Regions from separate parts of the Micromonospora sp. BL1 genome, predicted to be linked through region 1. Evidence: riboswitches for the same ligand, from Rfam matches in the RefSeq annotation. Region 1 holds a riboswitch; each other region holds the start of a gene.

What was found. A riboswitch is a leader RNA that binds a small molecule or an ion and turns the genes downstream of it on or off. The one in region 1 is predicted to bind cyclic di-AMP.
Region 2: it holds a riboswitch for cyclic di-AMP, as region 1 does, so the genes downstream of both, EAD96_RS23230 (transglycosylase family protein) here and EAD96_RS30100 (NlpC/P60 family protein) in region 1, are expected to answer to the same signal.
Region 3: it holds a riboswitch for cyclic di-AMP, as region 1 does, so the genes downstream of both, EAD96_RS30480 (hypothetical protein) here and EAD96_RS30100 (NlpC/P60 family protein) in region 1, are expected to answer to the same signal.
Region 4: it holds a riboswitch for cyclic di-AMP, as region 1 does, so the genes downstream of both, EAD96_RS12915 (hypothetical protein) here and EAD96_RS30100 (NlpC/P60 family protein) in region 1, are expected to answer to the same signal.

The regions. Positions count from the first base shown of each region.
Region 1 is NZ_RCVK01000411.1:19,518-23,719, forward strand. Features, by position in the region: gene dcd (dCTP deaminase) at 1-446, shown strand, start outside; gene EAD96_RS30100 (NlpC/P60 family protein) at 510-1,544, opposite strand; cyclic di-AMP (ydaO/yuaA leader) riboswitch at 1,558-1,692, opposite strand; gene EAD96_RS30105 (N-acetylmuramoyl-L-alanine amidase) at 1,931-3,964, shown strand; gene EAD96_RS30110 (C40 family peptidase) at 4,036-4,202, opposite strand, start outside.
Region 2 is NZ_RCVK01000308.1:8,434-12,635, forward strand. Features, by position in the region: gene EAD96_RS23215 (SDR family oxidoreductase) at 1-208, opposite strand, end outside; gene EAD96_RS23220 (helix-turn-helix domain-containing protein) at 242-718, opposite strand; gene EAD96_RS23225 (LLM class flavin-dependent oxidoreductase) at 766-2,127, opposite strand; cyclic di-AMP (ydaO/yuaA leader) riboswitch at 2,299-2,444, shown strand; gene EAD96_RS23230 (transglycosylase family protein) at 2,443-3,093, shown strand; gene EAD96_RS23235 (YbaB/EbfC family nucleoid-associated protein) at 3,280-3,729, shown strand; gene EAD96_RS23240 (M4 family metallopeptidase) at 3,886-4,202, opposite strand, start outside.
Region 3 is NZ_RCVK01000416.1:49,833-54,034, reverse strand. Features, by position in the region: gene EAD96_RS30495 (hypothetical protein) at 1-205, opposite strand, end outside; gene EAD96_RS30490 (STAS domain-containing protein) at 626-985, shown strand; gene EAD96_RS30485 (SRPBCC family protein) at 1,087-1,539, shown strand; gene EAD96_RS30480 (hypothetical protein) at 1,563-2,636, opposite strand; cyclic di-AMP (ydaO/yuaA leader) riboswitch at 2,641-2,771, opposite strand; gene EAD96_RS30475 (cation diffusion facilitator family transporter) at 2,915-3,829, opposite strand; gene EAD96_RS30470 (AAA family ATPase) at 3,921-4,202, opposite strand, start outside.
Region 4 is NZ_RCVK01000222.1:20,312-24,513, forward strand. Features, by position in the region: gene EAD96_RS12910 (carbonic anhydrase) at 1-536, shown strand, start outside; gene EAD96_RS12915 (hypothetical protein) at 594-1,622, opposite strand; cyclic di-AMP (ydaO/yuaA leader) riboswitch at 1,626-1,757, opposite strand; gene EAD96_RS12920 (YibE/F family protein) at 1,912-3,186, opposite strand; gene EAD96_RS12925 (SHOCT domain-containing protein) at 3,348-3,557, opposite strand; gene EAD96_RS12930 (metal-sensitive transcriptional regulator) at 3,683-3,982, opposite strand; gene EAD96_RS12935 (heavy-metal-associated domain-containing protein) at 4,063-4,202, shown strand, end outside.

The sequences.
Region 1 (4,202 bases):
ACCACCTCTACACGCACATCGACCCGTCGATCCAGCAGGACGACCTGACCTCGATGGTGGAGGTGCCGGAGGGGCAGCCGTTCGTGCTGCACCCGGGCGAGTTCGTGCTCGCCTCCACGCTTGAGGTGATCTCGCTGGGCGACCAGCTCGCCGGGCGGCTGGAGGGCAAGTCGAGCCTGGGCCGGCTGGGCCTGCTGACCCACTCGACGGCCGGCTTCATCGACCCGGGGTTCTCCGGCCACGTCACGCTGGAGCTGTCGAACGTGGCGAACCTGCCGATCACGCTCTGGCCGGGCATGAAGATCGGCCAGCTCTGCATCTTCCGGCTCTCCTCGCCGGCCGAGCACCCGTACGGCTCGGCCGTCTACGGCTCGCGTTACCAGGGGCAGCGCGGCCCGACGCCGAGCCGGTCCTGGCAGAGCTGGCGCACCTGGCCGACTCGCTGACACCAACGCCGGGGGCGCCGCGCCGAGGCCCCGCCGTCACCGGCGGAGCCCCGGAGCACGACCTCAGCCGGGACGGCCGTAGCTGTTGATGTCGCCGTCATCGACCCGCTTCATGGTGATGGGCTTGCCGGACTGGGAGGCGTGCACCACCCAGCCGTCGCCCACGTACATCGCCACGTGGTGCAGGTCGCTGTAGTAGAAGACGAGGTCACCGGCGCGCAGCTCGGCCCGGCTGATCCGCTTCGTCACGCCGTGCTGCTGGCGTGCGCTGTGCGGCAGTGAGACGCCGCCCTTGGCCCAGGCCGCCATGGTGAGGCCCGAGCAGTCGAAGTGGTCCGGTCCAGCCGCGCCCCAGACGTAGATCTTGCCGATCTGGGCGCAGGCGAACTTGACCGCCGCACCGGCCGGGCCGCCGGGGTAGCCGGACGGGCACGGCGCCGGGCGCAGCGGGCCGCCGCCACCCTTGCCGTACACCTTGAGCCGCAGCTTCTCCAGCTTGGCGATCTCGGCATCGATCTGCTTCTTCTTCGCCGCGAGCTGGGCCTCGGTACGTGCCAGGCCGGCGATCATCTCGTCCAGCGGCTTCTTCTTCGCCGCCAGTTCGTCGCGCAGCGCGGCGACGGAGCGCACCTGTTCGTGCTGGCGGTGCGCGAAGCGGTCGAGCAGTTCCAGGCCGTTGACCAGGTCACCGGGCGAGCGGCTGCCCAGCAGCGCGTTCACGGTGGAGAGGTTGTCGCCCTTGTAGGCGTCGGCGGCGAGCCCGCCGACCTGGCCGAGTGCGGCGTCCACCCGGGCCTGGAGGGGTGCGATCTGCCGGCCGAGCGCGTCGGCCTGCTTGCGCCGCACGGCGAGCTGCCCGCGTACGGCGTTGACCTGTTCGATGACCGGTTCGAGCTTGTTCCAGTCGCGGTCGATCTGGGCCTCGATCTCGGCGACCGAGGGTTCGGCGTGTGCCGCCGTGGCGCCGCCGGTCAGGACGACGGCGGTGCCGACCAGTGCGGCGAGGGCGGTGGTGAAGCGGGACCAGCGGGAACGCGGCGCGACGAAGGACCGGTCGACCGACCGGTTCGACGACGGCCGCGGGGCATGGAGTGCCACCGGGCGTCCGTACTCCTTCTTCCGTACCGCCTACCGGGTTAGCTGACGGATTCGGGCGGGAAGGGAGCCGCCCTACCGCATCGCTGCGGATTCACCCCAGGTACCTGGTTCCCCGGCTCGCCCGGAGGCGACTCGGCGGTGTCGGACCGTCACCGACCGGGTTGGACGGTGAGACGTGCGGCCGACGATTCACCAGAGTAGGGACCACCGTTATCGATCCGCAACTTCCAGCGCCGTGACACTCCGTACGCGATGCGGTGCCGCGCCCTGCGCGGAGGTGAAATTTTCTTTCAAGGCTGATTACCCACTGGAAAGGTATTGACCCTCACGGGTGTGCGGAGTGAGGGTGGAAACGCAGTGACCCCCATCCCTGTCCAGGAGGTTCGATGCACCTCTCCGCCCCGCCGTCGGGCAGACGGATACTGCTCGCCGCCGCCGTGGCGACAGCCACCGCGCTGGCGACGACCGGCCCGGTGACCGCCGCGCCGGACACGTCCGCGCCCGCGAGCGACCGGCAACAACAATACGCCGCCGCCGCGGCCGAGTACGGCGTGCCGCAGAACGTGCTGCTCGGCGTCTCCTATCTGGAGTCCCGCTGGGACACCCACACCGGGCAGCCCAGCACCAGCGGCGGCTACGGCCCGATGCACCTGACCGACGCCGCGCACATCCTCGCCATGCCGGGCAGCGCCCACGTCGACGAGGACGAGGACCCGCGCGGCGACGACGCCCGCCCGCTCAAGCTCGACCCGGCCACGGCCGCCGCGCCGAAGCGGGAGACCCCGCTGCCGCCCGCCTCGCTCCAGACGCTCGACGCGGCCGCCGCGCTGACCGGGCTCGACGCGGGGACGCTGCGGACCGACCCGGCCGCGAACATCCGCGGTGGCGCGGCGCTGCTGGCGTCGTACCAGAAGGCCGTGGGTGGGCCGGTCGGTGCCGGCACCGACCCGGCGGCCTGGTACGCCGCGGTGGCCCGGTACTCCGGCGCGGACACCTCCGACGCGGCGGCGGCCTTCGCCGACGAGGTGTACGACCAGCTCGGCCAGGGTGCCAGCCGGACCACCGACGACGGCCAGCGGGTCACGCTTCCCGCCACCGCCGCGCAGCCGGACCGTTCCCGCCTGGCCCGCCTCGGCCTGCGCAACGCCGAACGGCCGGACGGGCTGGAGTGCCCGGTCCGGCTGGCCTGCGAGTGGATCCCCGCGCCGTACGAGCAGCTCAGCGACGACCCGGGCGACTACGGCAACCACGACCTGGGCGACCGGCCGAAGCAGCAGAAGATCGAGTACATCGTCATCCACGACACCGAGGGCTACTTCGGCCCGAGCGTCGACCTGGTGAAGCGGGCCGACTACCTGGGCTGGCACTACACGCTGCGCTCGGTGGACGGCTACATCGCCCAGCACATCAAGACCAAGGACGTGGGCTGGCACGCCGGCAACTGGTACGTCAACGCGAAGTCCATCGGCCTGGAGCACGAGGGCTTCGCCGGTCAGGGCACCTGGTACACGGAGGCGATGTACCGCACCTCCGCCAAGCTGGTGCGCCACCTCGCGCTGAAGCTCGGCATCCCGATGGACCGGCAGCACATCATCGGCCACGACAACGTGCCCGGCATCACCGCCGCCAACGTGGGCGGCATGCACTGGGACCCGGGACCGTACTGGGACTGGTCGCACTACTTCGACCTGATGAAGGCGCCGTTCCGCGGCACCGGCACGCCCCGGACCGGCCTGGTCACCATCGACCCGGACTTCGCCACCAACCGGCCCGCGTTCACCGGCTGCAACCAGCAGCCTCCCGGCGTCCCGACGCCCCGGCCGCCGGCCGAGCCGTGCCCGTCGCGCGGTTCCTCGGCCGTGATCCTGCGGACCGCGCCGAGCCCGGACGCCCCGCTCGTCAACGACCTCGGGCTGCGCCCGGACGGCACGCCGGACACCATGTACATCTCCGACCACGGCGCCCGCGCCTCGGCCGGCCAGACGTACGCCCTCGCCGGCCGCCAGGGCGACTGGACGGCGATCTGGTACCTCGGCCAGAAGGCGTGGTTCCTCAACCCGGCCTCCGCGCCGACGGCCAAGTGGGCCACCGGCTTCGTCGTGACGCCGCGGCCCGGCAAGGCCACCATCCCGGTGTACGGGCGGGCCTACCCGGAGCAGGCCGCCTACCCGGACACCATCCCGTACCAGGCCATCTCGCCGCTGCAGTACACGTTCGCCGCCGGCCAGCGGTACGCGGTCGGCGGGGTGCTGCCCGGCGAGTACTACCGGGCGGTCTCGTTCGACGGTTCCGCACCGGGTGACCGGACCGTGGTCCGCGGCGAGAACCGCTACGTGCAGGTCCAGTTCGGTCACCGGATCATGTTCGTGAACCTGGACGACGTGCTGATCCTGCCGTCCCCGGTCGGCGCGCCGCGCTGAACCGTCACCGCACACGGGAAGGCCCCCGGTCCGTGTGGACCGGGGGCCTTCCCGCTGTCAGGGGTTGCGGGTCAGCTGACCCGGACGAAGCCGGCGAGCGGCTGGGTGTTGATGCTCGACACCTGGACCGGTTTGCCGGTACGTGGCGCGTGCACCATCACCCCGTTGCCGAGATAGAGCCCGACATGATGCAGGTCGGAGCCGAAGAACACCAGGTCCCCGGGGCGGGCCTCGGAGC
Region 2 (4,202 bases), on a different contig from region 1:
CGTCACCGGCCCGCTCGGCGGCGGCGGCCACCGACGCTGGGTCGGTGATGTCGAGGCGTACCGGGGTGACGCCGGGCAGGTCCACGGTGTCCGGGTTGCGGGCGCCGGCCCAGACGGTGGCGCCGCGCGCGACGAGTTCGGCGGCCAGGTGCCGGCCGAAGCCGCGGTTGGCGCCGGTGACCAGGGCGGTGCTTCCAGCGATCTTCATGGTCTCGCTCCGAGGTGTGGTGGGGAAGGGAGGTCAGGCGGACAGCAGGCCCGGACCGGGCAGGACGGCCAGTTCGCCGGGCGGTACGTCGTGCCCGGCGTCGCAGCGCAGCCGCGCGTGCACCGGCGCGCCGCACTCGTCGTGGGCCACCCGGACCGCCGGGCCGGCCTCGTCGGCGGCGTACGCGTCGCCCCACTGCCGCAGCGCGACGAGCACCGGGATCAGGTCGCTTCCCTTCGCAGTGAGCACGTACTCGTCGCGGGTGCGCTGCCCGGGCTCGCGGTAGGGACGCCGGTCGAGCAGCCCGTCGGCGACGAGCTGCTTGAGGCGTGCGGCGGCCACCGGCTCGCTGACGCCGACCCGCCGGGCGAAGTCGTCGAAGCGGCGGGTGCCGAACGACGCCTCCCGCAGCAGGAGCAGCGTGGTGCGGTTGCCGACCACCTCGAGCGCCCGGGCGATCGAGCAGTTGGCGGTGGACCAGGAGTCACGCTGCGCAAGGAGGTCCGTCATGGCGTCGACGGTACCCCCCTGACTTAAGGAACCAAAAGTCAGCTACCTCACAGCTGGCCGGGGAAGAAACCGTGCCGGGCCAGCGGCTCGACGATCTGGTGCTCCTCGTACGACAGGTGCGACAGCAACGTGTCGGTGAGCAGGTCCACCGCCTCCTGGAGTCCGGTGAAGTCGCCGGGCCGGCGGACCAGCTCCACGAGTGCCCGGTCCACGCTCTCCACCACGCCGTGGATCACCACGTGCTCCTCCTCCAGGCGGTCCAGCACGGCGGCCAGCCCGGCCTCGGATCGGCGCAGGTGCGGGAAGATCGAGGCGTCCTCCAGCCCGTGGTGCTGGGTGACCATCGTGCAGTAGGCCGCGCAGTACGCCCCGAGCGTCCAGTTGTTCTGCCGCATGGTCATCTCGTTCAGCGCGGCCCGCGCCCGGCCCGGCGTGACCGAGCCCTGCTTGACCTGTTCCAGCAGGTCGCGCACCTGGGCCAGCTCCTGGCGCAGATGGTCGTGCACGTCCACCAGGTGCTGCCCGGCGGCGACCAGCTCCCGCACGGCGGGCGCGACCTCCTGGCCGAAGATCTGGATCGCGCGCGGCTCGTCGCTGCCGAGGATGAACGTGGTGATGCCGTGCTCCAGCGTGAGCCCGGCCAGTTCCTCCACCCACTGCTCCGGCGGCCCGGCCAGGAAACCGGCCGACGAACGGGCGAACGTGCCGGTCACGTTGAGCATGCGGCGGATCGCGGCCGGGTCGCGCCCGGCGGCCTGGGCACCCTCGTCGACGAGCGCGTTCAGGGCGGGCAGCTCGTCGGGGCCCTTCGGCAGGTACGACAGGGACGGCAGCCAGCCGTCCGCGGCGCGGCCCACCAGGCGCAGCATGCGCGGCTTGTACGCGCCGACCCAGATGCCCACCGGGTGCGCCGGCGCCGGCCCGCGCTTGGCACCGACCACCCGGTAGTGCTCGCCGTCGACCCGGATCATGCCGCGCCGGTCGGTGTCCCAGACCTCGCGGATCACCCGGATCGCCTCGTCCAGGGCTTCGACGGCGGCGCCGGGGGACAGGCGCCGCCCGCCGGTCGCCTCGATCGCGTCCCAGAACGCGCCCGCGCCGAGCCCCAGCTCGACCCGGCCGCCGGTGAGCAGGTCCAGGCTGGCGATGCTGCGGGCCAGCACCACCGGCTGGCGCAGCGGCAGGTTGAGTACGTTGCCGGCCAGGCGGATGCGCTCGGTGGCGGCGCCCACGTAGGACATCAGCGTCCAGGTGTCCAGGAAGCCCGGCTGGTACGGGTGGTCCTGGAACGTGACCAGGTCCAGCCCGACCTGCTCGCAGAGCCGGGCGAGCGCCACCACCTGGTCGGGCTGCCCGGCGGCGGGGGTGAGGAAGCCGCCGAAGGTCAGCTCGTGTCCGTGATCGGTCATCCGTCCCGTCCTCCCGTGATCTTGCCTGGCCCTGCCACCGTAGCGCCGCCGCCGGTAGCCCGGCCGGGTGAAGAGCATCACAAGAAGTGGACGATCGTCGCAAAACGCTCCTAGCGTCGGTTTCGTTCGCAGACGCGGACACCGCGGGCCGGAAACGCCAAATCCCGCCGCCGTCCCCGGTAACCGAACCTCGCGCGGGAGCGGGGGAACCACGCGTTCCACGGTGCATCGTCACCTCGGGGTGAAGCCGCCACCGGCGGCCGGGCTCCTCGGCCCGAACCCGACAGCTCACCTCGTCGGCGTGGAGGAATCCACATGGCAACTGAATACTCAGCCCGAAGCCGCCGTACCGCTCTCGGGGCGGTTCTGGCCGGCGCCGCCGTCGGCGCCGCGACCCTCTTCGGCCCGGCCGACCCGGCCAGCGCGGGCGTCAACTGGGACGCGGTCGCGCGCTGCGAGTCAGGCGGCAACTGGAAGATCAACACCGGCAACGGCTACTACGGCGGGCTCCAGTTCTCCCGCGCCACCTGGAACGGCTACGGCGGCAAGAAGTACGCCGCCCGCGCCGACCTGGCCAGCCGCTCCGAGCAGATCGCCGTCGCCGAGAAGGTGCTGCGCGGTCAGGGCATCGGCGCGTGGCCGGTCTGCGGCAGGAAGGGCGGCTCGGCGAACGCCGGGTCGGCCGGGGCCGGCGAGCGGGCCACCACGAAGGCCACTCCGCGCAAGGCCGCCCCGGAGCGGCCGGCCCCGCGCAGGGCCGCGCCGGAGCGGCCCGCGACGAAGGCCGCGCCGCAGCCCACGAGCGGTGCCGGGACGTACGTGGTCCGGCGCGGGGACACCCTGTCGGAGATCGCCGTGGCGCAGCGCGTCGACGGCGGCTGGCGTGCCCTGCACGAGCGCAACCGGGCAGTGGTCGGCGACGACCCGGGCCTGATCTTCCCCGGTCAGCGGCTGCGCCTGCGCTGACAGCGGCCGGAGAACGCCCGGCCGGTCCGTCCGGCCGGGCGTTCACCCGTCCGCGACACGCCGCGTCGCCGGTGTCCGGCCTGCTCGCGGCGCCGGGGCGCGGCCCGCGACAGCCGGTGACCGCGATTCGTCGGAGCCGGTTGCTAGGGTCACGGTGCTCGGCTAAGACGTGAAGAAAGCGCGGAAATGACCAACGACCCGTTCTCGGCGGCCGCGAGCCTCGACGAGCTGCTGACCCGCACGCAGCAGGCGCTCACCGCGATGCGCTCCCGGGCCTCGGCGCACGCCGACGGCGAGCCGGGCGACCTGCTCCGCGCCGAGGGCACGGCCGCCGGCGGGCGGGTCCGCGCGGTCGCCGTCCAGGGTGGCCGGCTGGATTCCGTGACGGTCGACCCGGAGCTGGCCGGCGAGCGCCTCGACGTCCTCTGCGGACACCTCGTCACCGCCGCCAACGCCGCGCTGTCCGAGCTGGACGCCCAGGTCAGCGCGTCGGCGCGGGCCGACGCCGACGCGCTCGCCGCACGGCTCGGCACCATGGGCGACCAGGCCGAGCTGTTCGGCCGCGCGATGCACGAGGCGGCCGCGCGGATCCACCGCGACCGCGGCACCCCGTCCCGGGCCGGCCGCCCGGCCTGACCCGACGGCCGCGTGGCGCCGCGACCCCGCGACGCCCGGCACGGCCCGGCCGGCACGACGAGGCTCTGGCACGACGAGGCTCTGGCACGACGAGGCTCTGGCACGACGAGGCGGCCGGCCGCCGGGAGGACGACGACCGGCCGCGCTACGCCACGGTCAGCTCAGGGTGACCGCGGTGTCGTCGACGACGAAGGACGTCTGCAACGAGCTGTCCTCCACGCCGCTGAACGAGATGGTCGCCGTGGTGCCCGCGAGCGACGAGATGTCGAAGGACCGCTGCACGTAGCCGGTGGCCTTGTTCAGGTTGGAGTAGGTGGCCAGCGTGGTGCTGCCCGCCTTGACGGTGAGCTTGTCGTACGCGGTGCTGGTGGTCGACTCCGCGCTGTCGACGTGCAGCCAGAAGCTCAACGTCGCCCGGCATCCGGCGGGGATCGTCACCGACTGGCTGAGCGTGTCGGTGTGCGACGAGCCGT
Region 3 (4,202 bases), on a different contig from region 1:
CGGCCCGGCGGCGTGCCTCCTCGGCGGCGCTGCCGACCAGGTCGGTGGCGTCGTCGGCCAGGCCGGAGGAGCTGCGGCGGGCGGTACGGGTGGCGTCGCGCACGCTGTCACCGGCGGAACCGGCGGCGGAGAGCAGGTGCTGCCACGCCTGGTCGGCGACCCGCTCGGCCTTGCCCCGGCGGTCCAGCAGGTTGGATCCGAACATCGTTCTACCTCCTCGGGTGCCGAAGGCCGGCGGCCACTTCGGACTCCGGTGTCCATCCGGCGGGTTCACTGTCTCGGGCAGTGCCCCACCGGCACGCCTGGCAAACCATGTCCGGGTCACGGGCGGCCCGGGCAGCGAACGGGACGAACCACCCGAACGCGCCGGACCGGTGCCCACGGGACGTGCGTGCGCCCGCTACCCTGGTCGGCGGATCGGCCGGGCCCGCCCGGCCGCAGGGTTGGCCGCGGCCCGCCCTGAAGGGGAAACTGGAACCCGGAGGTCCGGATTGGGTACGCCCAGGTGTGCCCAGTTCGCGAATTGCTCATCCCGGGGGGTGGCGACCGGGCCGTCGGAGGAATACGCTCGGTCGCGGCCCGCGTACTGATGAGGCGCCCGTCATGGGCGAGTGGAGGTGCTCGCGTGAGCCTGTCGATCGTGAAGTCGGTGCGGCCGGGTGGTGTCGTCCAGATCGCGCCCCGTGGGGAGATCGACGTCGACACCGCGTACGAGGTGCGGGAAGCGATCGCCGAAGTGCTCGCGAAGGGCCGCCCCTCGCGGATCGAGCTGAACATGCGGCTCGTCACGTTCATCGACTCGGTCGGCATCAGCGCCATGGTCGCGGGCTTCCAGACCTGCGAGGTCAGCGGCGTCAAGCTGGTGGTCACCGAGCCGAGCCGGTTCGTGCACCGGCAGCTCTGGGTGACCGGCCTGCTCGGCCTGTTCGGCGCGCCCGAGCCGTGGTTCGCCGACGACACCCCCGAGGTGCTGCCCGGCGCCTGAGCGCCGTTCACACCCCCTGCTGCCAGGGGACCTTCTACCCGTTGCCAGTCCGGCGTCGGTACGGGACGATCGTCGCGACGCACGACGGCGAGGGGGCCCGCTTGCAGAGCAGCGACAGCTTCAGCTACACCGTGCAGGCCCGGTGCACCCGGGCCGAGGCGGTGGCGCTACTGGGTGACCTGAGTCGCCAGGGCGAGCTGCATCCGCTGATCGTCCGGGTCCGGAAGCTGCCGGCCCGGCCGGGCGCGCTGGCCAGCTACGCGATCACCGACCGGCTGCAACTCGGCCCGCTGCACTTCCCGGTCACGTACCAGGCGGACGTGTTGATCGCCGGCGAGGACGAGGTGGTCACCGTGGCGCGGCAGCAGCCCGCGACGACGGTACGCAACCACACCCGCCTGCGCGACGAGCCCGACGGCACGGTACGCATCGACGTGGAGATCACGCTCACCGCACCGGCACCGCTGTTCGGGTACGCGTTCCGCCAGGCCCGGGCGGCTCACCTGGGCCTGGCGGCGCGTCTCGGAGCGACCCTGGAGGGCCGGCCGGCCTGATCCGGCCGCCCTCCAGGGCGCGCTCAGTACACCGACAGGTGCACGTGGTTGGTGTGGTCGCTGGACGGGTCGCCGTTGCCGCCGCTGTACGACTTCCACCCGCTGCTGGGCAGCCAGATCTGCTTGAACCAGATCACGTAGAGCACGGCGAGCGGGTCGGCGTTGCGCACGAAGTACGCGGCCAGGTTGTTGCCGTACGTCCGGTCGCCGCCGGTGGCCACGCCGCCGAAGCCGCTCTTCTGCGCGGCGAAGTCGCAGGCGCGCCCCTTCGGGTGCTCACCCGAGCCGCTGGGCCGGTGGCAGGAGACGTACCGGGTGAAGCCCGCCGCCTTGGCCTGTTGCAGCGCGTGCAGCGTGCGTGGGGTGATGCAGCCGTTCGCCGGGGTCGGGTCGTTGACGCTGCACGACTCCGACGGCCAGGAGCCGTCCGAGTTGCGCGGCGCGGGCTTCGCGTTCTTGCTGGAGGTGCCCTGGACGCTGCCACCGCCGCTGCTGCTGCGCGAGGCCCGGTCGTTCGCCACCTCGAGGGCACGCTCGGCCTGCTCCTTGCGCTTGCCCATCACCGCCACCTGCTTGCGCTGCTCGCGGATCTCGCCGTCGAGCTCGGTGCGGGTGCGGGTGGCCTCGTCACGGGTCGCGATCAGGTCGCGCAGCGTGCGGTCCTCGTGCGCGGCGACCTGCTCCAGCGCGGCGGCCCGGTCCATGAAGCCCTCCGGGCTGCTGCTGCCGAGCAGCGCCCCGGCGGTGCCGAGGCGGCCGTTGCGGTACGCCACGGCGGCGATCTCGCCGACCTTGGCGTCCCGAACGGCCAGTTCGGCGCCGACCGTCTTGAGTTGTTCGTTGAGTTGCTTCTGCCGGTTCACCGACCGGTTGAGCGCGGCCTTCGCCTCCAGCCAGCCCTTGCTGGCCGCGTCGAGCTGGGCGCGCAGTTCGGGCGTGCCGCCCTCGTCGTCGCCGGGCGCGGCGGCGAGCAGGCCGGTCGCGGGTGCCGCCGAGGCGGGGGAGGCCGGAACGGTCGCGACGCCGAGGGTCAGCGTCGCGACGAGCAGGGCCGCCAACCGGGCGGCCGTCCGTCGTACAGGTGCCACTGGGGGCATTCACACGTCCTTCCGTCAGCGCCGACCGGGTTAGCTGACGGGTTCGGGACGGAAGATCCCTACCGCTGACGCGGATGCACCCCACGTACGTGGTTCCCCGGCTCGTCCCTGCGGACGATTAGGCGACGGCCGCCCCACCGGGGCCGGTGGCGCCCGCGGGTGCGGCCGCGACCGAGACTACCGGCGCTGCCCGGGCACGGCTCCGTGGAGCAGTGCCACTAGGCGGGGCAAAACCGGCATAAGACTACATTAGCCACAGTGATTTAAGTGTGTCCTAATCACCACTCGGTCTGTCCGCACACTCCGGCCGACGCTCCGGGTTCGACCTGCAACGTGGCGTGATCGATGGAGAAGTCCTCGTGCAGGGCGGCCCGCGCGGCGGCCAGCACGCCGGCCGGGTCCACGCCCGGGTCGGTGGTCAGGTGCGCCGAGGCCACCTCCATGCCCGAGGTGAGCGTCCAGACGTGCAGGTCGTGCACCTCGGCCACGCCGGGTACGGCGGCCAGCCGGTCGTGCACGGCGGTCACCTGGAGGTGTTCCGGCGCGGCCTGCACCAGGATGCGCAGCGCGGCCCGGCCGAGCCGCCAGGTGCGCGGCAGGATGAACAGGCCGATCCCGACGGCGACCAGCGGGTCCGCCCACCACCAGTCGGTCACCGCGATGACCAGGGCGGCGGCGATCACGCCGAGCGAGCCGAGCAGGTCGCCGAGCACCTCCAGGTACGCCCCGCGCAGGTTGATGCTCTCCTTCGACCCGGCGCGCAGCAGCGCGAACGCGACGATGTTGGCGAGCAGGCCGAGCACCGCCACCACCAGCATCGGGCCGGCCAGCACCTCCGGCGGCTCGCCGAAGCGGCGTACCGCCTCGACCAGGACGTAGATGGCGACGGCGCCGAGCAGCACGGCGTTGGCGAGGGCGGCGAGCACCTCCAGCCGGTAGAGCCCGAACGTGCGCTGCGGGTCGGTGCCGGCCCGGCGGGTGGCGGTGATCGCCGCGAGGGCCATGCCGATGCCGAGGACGTCGGTGAACATGTGCCCGGCGTCGGAGAGCAGCGCCAGCGAGCCGGTGGTGAAGGCGGCCACCGCCTCGACCACCATCAGGGCGGCGAGCAGCGCGAACGCGGCCCAGAGGCGGCCCCGGTGGCGGTGTGCCGCGTTGGCCACCGCACCGCTGTGGTCATGACCTGCGCCCACGCCAACACCCTCCCTGCCGCGTACCGGCCCGGCCCAATGTATGTTCACATCGCTATGTATGCAAGTGAACTGTGGGTGGCGGCGGGGCCGGTCACCCCACCGGGTCGAGCGTGGTGAGGCGCTGGGTCGCCCGGGACAGCGCCACGTAGAGCGTGCGGACGCCCGAGCCGGGATCGGCCCGGATCTCACCCGGCGCCACCAGCACCACGCCGTCGTACTCCATGCCCTTGGCCTGAAGGCTGGTGACGACCTGGAGGCGGCCCGCGCCGAGCCCGCCCAGCCAGCCCGCCACCTCGTCCCGGCGCGGCACCGGCGTGATCACGCCGACGGTGCCCTCCACCTGCGCGAGCAGCGCCTCGGCCGCCTCGACGGT
Region 4 (4,202 bases), on a different contig from region 1:
ACGGCCAGCATCCCTTCGCGGTGATCGTCGGCTGCTCCGACTCACGGCTCGCCGCCGAGATCATCTTCGACCGCGGTCTCGGTGACCTCTTCGTGGTGCGTACGGCCGGGCACACCGCCGGGCCGGAGGTGCTCGGCAGCGTCGAGTACGCGGTCACCGTGCTCGGCACGCCGCTCGTGGTGGTGCTCGGGCACGACTCGTGCGGCGCGGTCCAGGCCGCCCGGGAGGGGTTCCGGACCGGGGCCGCCCTGGTCGGGCACCTGGGCGCGGTGGTGGACGCGGTATCGCCCAGCCTGCTGCGCGCCTCCCGCCAGGGCGTCAACGACCTCGACGGCATCATCGACGTGCACATCGCGCAGACCGTCGAGACGCTGCTGGCCCGCTCCGCCGTGCTGGCCGAGCGGGTGGCGGCCGGGCGGTGCACGGTGGTGGGCATGTCGTACCGGCTCGCCGGCGGCGAGGTGCGGACCGTGGCGCAGTCCCCGGCCCCGCTGCCCGCTCCGGCGGCGCCCGCCGACCCGGCGCTGGCCGGCTGAGCCGCCGGGAAGACGAAAAGGGGCCGCCCGAGGGCGGCCCCTTTTACCGTGTCCGGGTCAGAGCAGCGACATGTGGACGTGGTCGGTGTGGTTCGACGGTCCGCTGTACGAACTCCAGCCGGTGGCCGGGAACCAGATCTGCCGGTTCCAGATGACGTAGTAGATGCCCAGCCGGTCGGCGTTGCGGATGAGGAACGCGGCGACCTCGTTGCCGTACCGGCGGGTGTCGTTGTTGTGCCAGGGCGCGAAGCCGCTGTTCTGGAGCGACCAGTCGCACGCCTTGCCCTTGGGGTGCTCCCACGGCCCGCCGGGCCGGTAGCAGCCCACGAAGCGCTTGAAGCCCGCGCGCCGGACCTCCTTGTACGCGTGCAGCGTGCGCGGGGTGACGCAGCCCGACGTGGTGGGGTCGTCCTCGCTGCACGACTCGGCCTTCCAGCCGCCGTCGGCCGTGCGGCCGGGGGCGATCTTGGCGACCGGTGAGGTGGCGGAGACCAGGCCGCCGGTGAAGCCGAGACCGCCGACGAGCTTCAGCGCGCGCTCGGCCTGCACCTTCTCGCGCTCCATCGCGTTCTTCTGCTTCTCCTGCTCGCGCACCTCGGCGTCGAGCGCGATCTTGGCCTGCTCGGCGCGGGTCTTGACCGCGTTGATGGCGGCCAGGCGCTGCGCGTTGAGGAGGTTCAGCTCGTCCAGGGCGTTGACCCGGCGGACGAACGAGTCGGGTGAGTTGCTCTCCAGCAGCATCGCCATGGCGCCCATCCGGCCGGTCCGGTAGGACTGGGCGGCGAGCTGGTTGACCTGCGGGCTGAGCGCGTCGAGTTCGGCCTGTGCCGTCTTCACCTCGGCCGCCAGCCGCCGCTGGCGGTCCTGCGACTTGGCGAGCTTCGCCTTGGCCTGGAGGAAGTTCCGGTTGGCGGCGTCGATCGCCTCGGTGATGAGCGGCGGTTCGCCGTCCTCCTCGTGCCCCGAGGGGGTGCCGGGTGCCGCCGCGGTGGGGGCCGCGGTCGCCGGGGCCGGCCCGGCCAGCACTGCCAGCGAGGTCAGCACGGCCACCACGGGTGTCAGCCAGCGGCGCAGGGGTGCCGTCACAGTGTTCCCTTCCGTCGGCCGCCGACCGGGTTAGCTGACGGGTTCGGGACGGAAGTGGCCCCTACCGCTGTCGCGGATTCACCCCATGTACCTGGTTCCCCGGCTCGCCCGCGGGCGATTGGGCGGCGGCACCGCTGGCGCCGGTGCGCGCCTTCGGCGGTGACCGGCAGCGAGGTTACCTGACAGCACTCCTGAGGATCTACGTCCGGAAGCCGACCAATAGCGAGATTTCGCCGTGGCGCACCGTGACCAGCGTCGCGTTTGAGATCGATGGTCACGCTGCGGAGTGTCACCATGCGGCCTCCGTGCTCTTCCCGCCGCCGAGCGCCTCCAGCGCGTCGTCCCGTCCGGCCGGCGGCCGGGCCGCGGGTGGCGCCGGCTCCGCGCCGCGCGAGCGCCGTCCGGCGGTGGTCACGACCGCGGCCAGTCCGGTCGTCAGCGGTACGGCGGCGATCAGGCCGAGCGTGGCCACCGCGCTGCGGACGATCTCCTGGGCGAGGAACTCGCTCGTGAGGATCTCGCTCACCGGGCGGGAGTCGGCGACCAGCAGGAGCAGCAGCGGCAGCGAGGCGCCCGCGTACGCCAGCACGATGGTGTTGACGGTGGACGCGATGTGCGCCCGGCCGACCCGGGTCGCGGCCCGGTAGAGCTGCCGCCGGGACAGGCCGGGGTTGGCGTGCGCCAGTTCGGTGACGGTGGCCGCCTGGGTGACCGTGACGTCGTCCAGCACGCCCAGCGAGCCGATGATGATGCCGGCCAGCAGCAGGCCGTGCAGGTCCACGTCGCCCTGGAACATGGACAGCGTGGTGGCGTCCTCGCTGCCGAATCCGGTCAGGTGGGTGGCGGACGTGGCGAGCAGGCCGAGCACGCCGGTGACCACCAGGCTGCCGAGCGTGCCGAGCACCGCCACCGACGTCTGCGCGGTGACGCCGTGGGTCAGGTAGAGCACCACGAACATGATCAACGCGGCGCCCACGATCGCCACCAGCAGCGGAGGCTGACCGGCGCCGATGCCCGGCAGCACGAAGCCGAGCAGGATGGCGAAGCTGGCCACCAGGCCGCCGAGCGCGGCGAGACCGCGCCAGCGGCCGAACGCCACGATCGCGGCGGCGAAGAGCACCATCAGCCAGATCAGTGGCGTGCCGCGCTGGTGTTCGGCGATGTTGTAGGACTTCACCGCCGGGTCGGCCGGGTCGGTCAGCTCGACCAGGACGACCTCGTCGCCGACCGCGACCCGGGGTGCGCCCGGCCCGGCCGGGATCGGTGTCTCGACCTGCCGGCCCGCGTCCGGGCCCTGCTCGACGGTCGCCGTCACCGTGCCGCAGGGGCCACCTGCGCCGTCCGGGGACTCCGGGGTCGGCGGGCAGGGTTCGGTGACCACCCGGGTCACGGTGCCGTGGTAGCGGGGGACGTCCGCGCCGCCGACCGGCTCCCGGTCCTGCCGGGGCCAGAGCACCAGCGCCGCGATCACGGTGATCACGAACAGCGGCACCACCACGGCGACGAGCAGCCGTCGTACGCCCGGCGGCGCGGCGGGTGCGGGGTGGGTGTGGTCGGCACCCATGGCGTCTCTCCCAACGGTCGCGGCGACGCCTGGTCCGCCGGACCGGTCTGGTCACCCGGCCGGCGTGGACGTGTCGACCACGTCCGGGTCGTCGCCCGGCCATGGTAGGCAACCCGGCCGGGCGCTTCCGGGCACCGTGACCGTGACGCGCTCCGCGCGGATCAGCCCAGGCCGGCCCGGCGTCGCCGGTACTCGTCCTCGTCGATCTCGCCGCGGGCGTACCGCTCGTCCAGGATGCGCCTGGCCGTCGTCGGGCCCAGGTACTGCGGGCCGGTCCACCGCACGGCCGCCCAGACGAGCCCCGCCAGCACCGCGAGCACCAGCAGGGACCAGATCCACATCCAGCCCATCATCGGGCTCTGCCACATCATCGGGCCGCCCTCCGTCCGTCGCCGCGGGTCCGCCGGGCCGGCCTGCCCGCCACTTCGACGGTACGACCGGCACGACCGCGTCGGCGCGGGTCGATGTGCCCCGCTACGAGGGCCGGAGGTCCCGCTCAGCCGCGCTTCATCAGGCGGCCGACGGCGGCCATCATCTCGGTCGCCATCTCGTCGGCCCGGCCCTCGGCGGCGCCCTCGTGCATGCAGTGCCGGGCGTGGCCGTCGAGCAGGCCCAGGCCGACCTTGTCCAGCGCCGCCTGGATGGCCGAGATCTGGGTCAGCACGTCGATGCAGTATCGGTCGTCCTCGACCATCTTCTCGATGCCACGGACCTGGCCCTCGATCCGGCGGAGCCGGGCGAGGAGTTGGTCCTTGCTGGCGGTGTAGCCCCGGGTCGGGCTGGACGGCGCGGTCATGAAACCGAGGATAGCGTACCCCTCGGGGGTATGCTAACGTTCCGAACGTACCCCTGGGGGGTATCAGATCGGAGGGCGAGATGGAGACCACCTACCAGGTGAGCGGCATGACCTGCGGGCACTGCGTCAACTCGGTGAGCACCGAGCTGAGCGCACTGCCGGGCGTCACCGACGTCCAGGTCGACCTGGCCAGCGGCCGGGTCACCGTCACCAGTCAGAA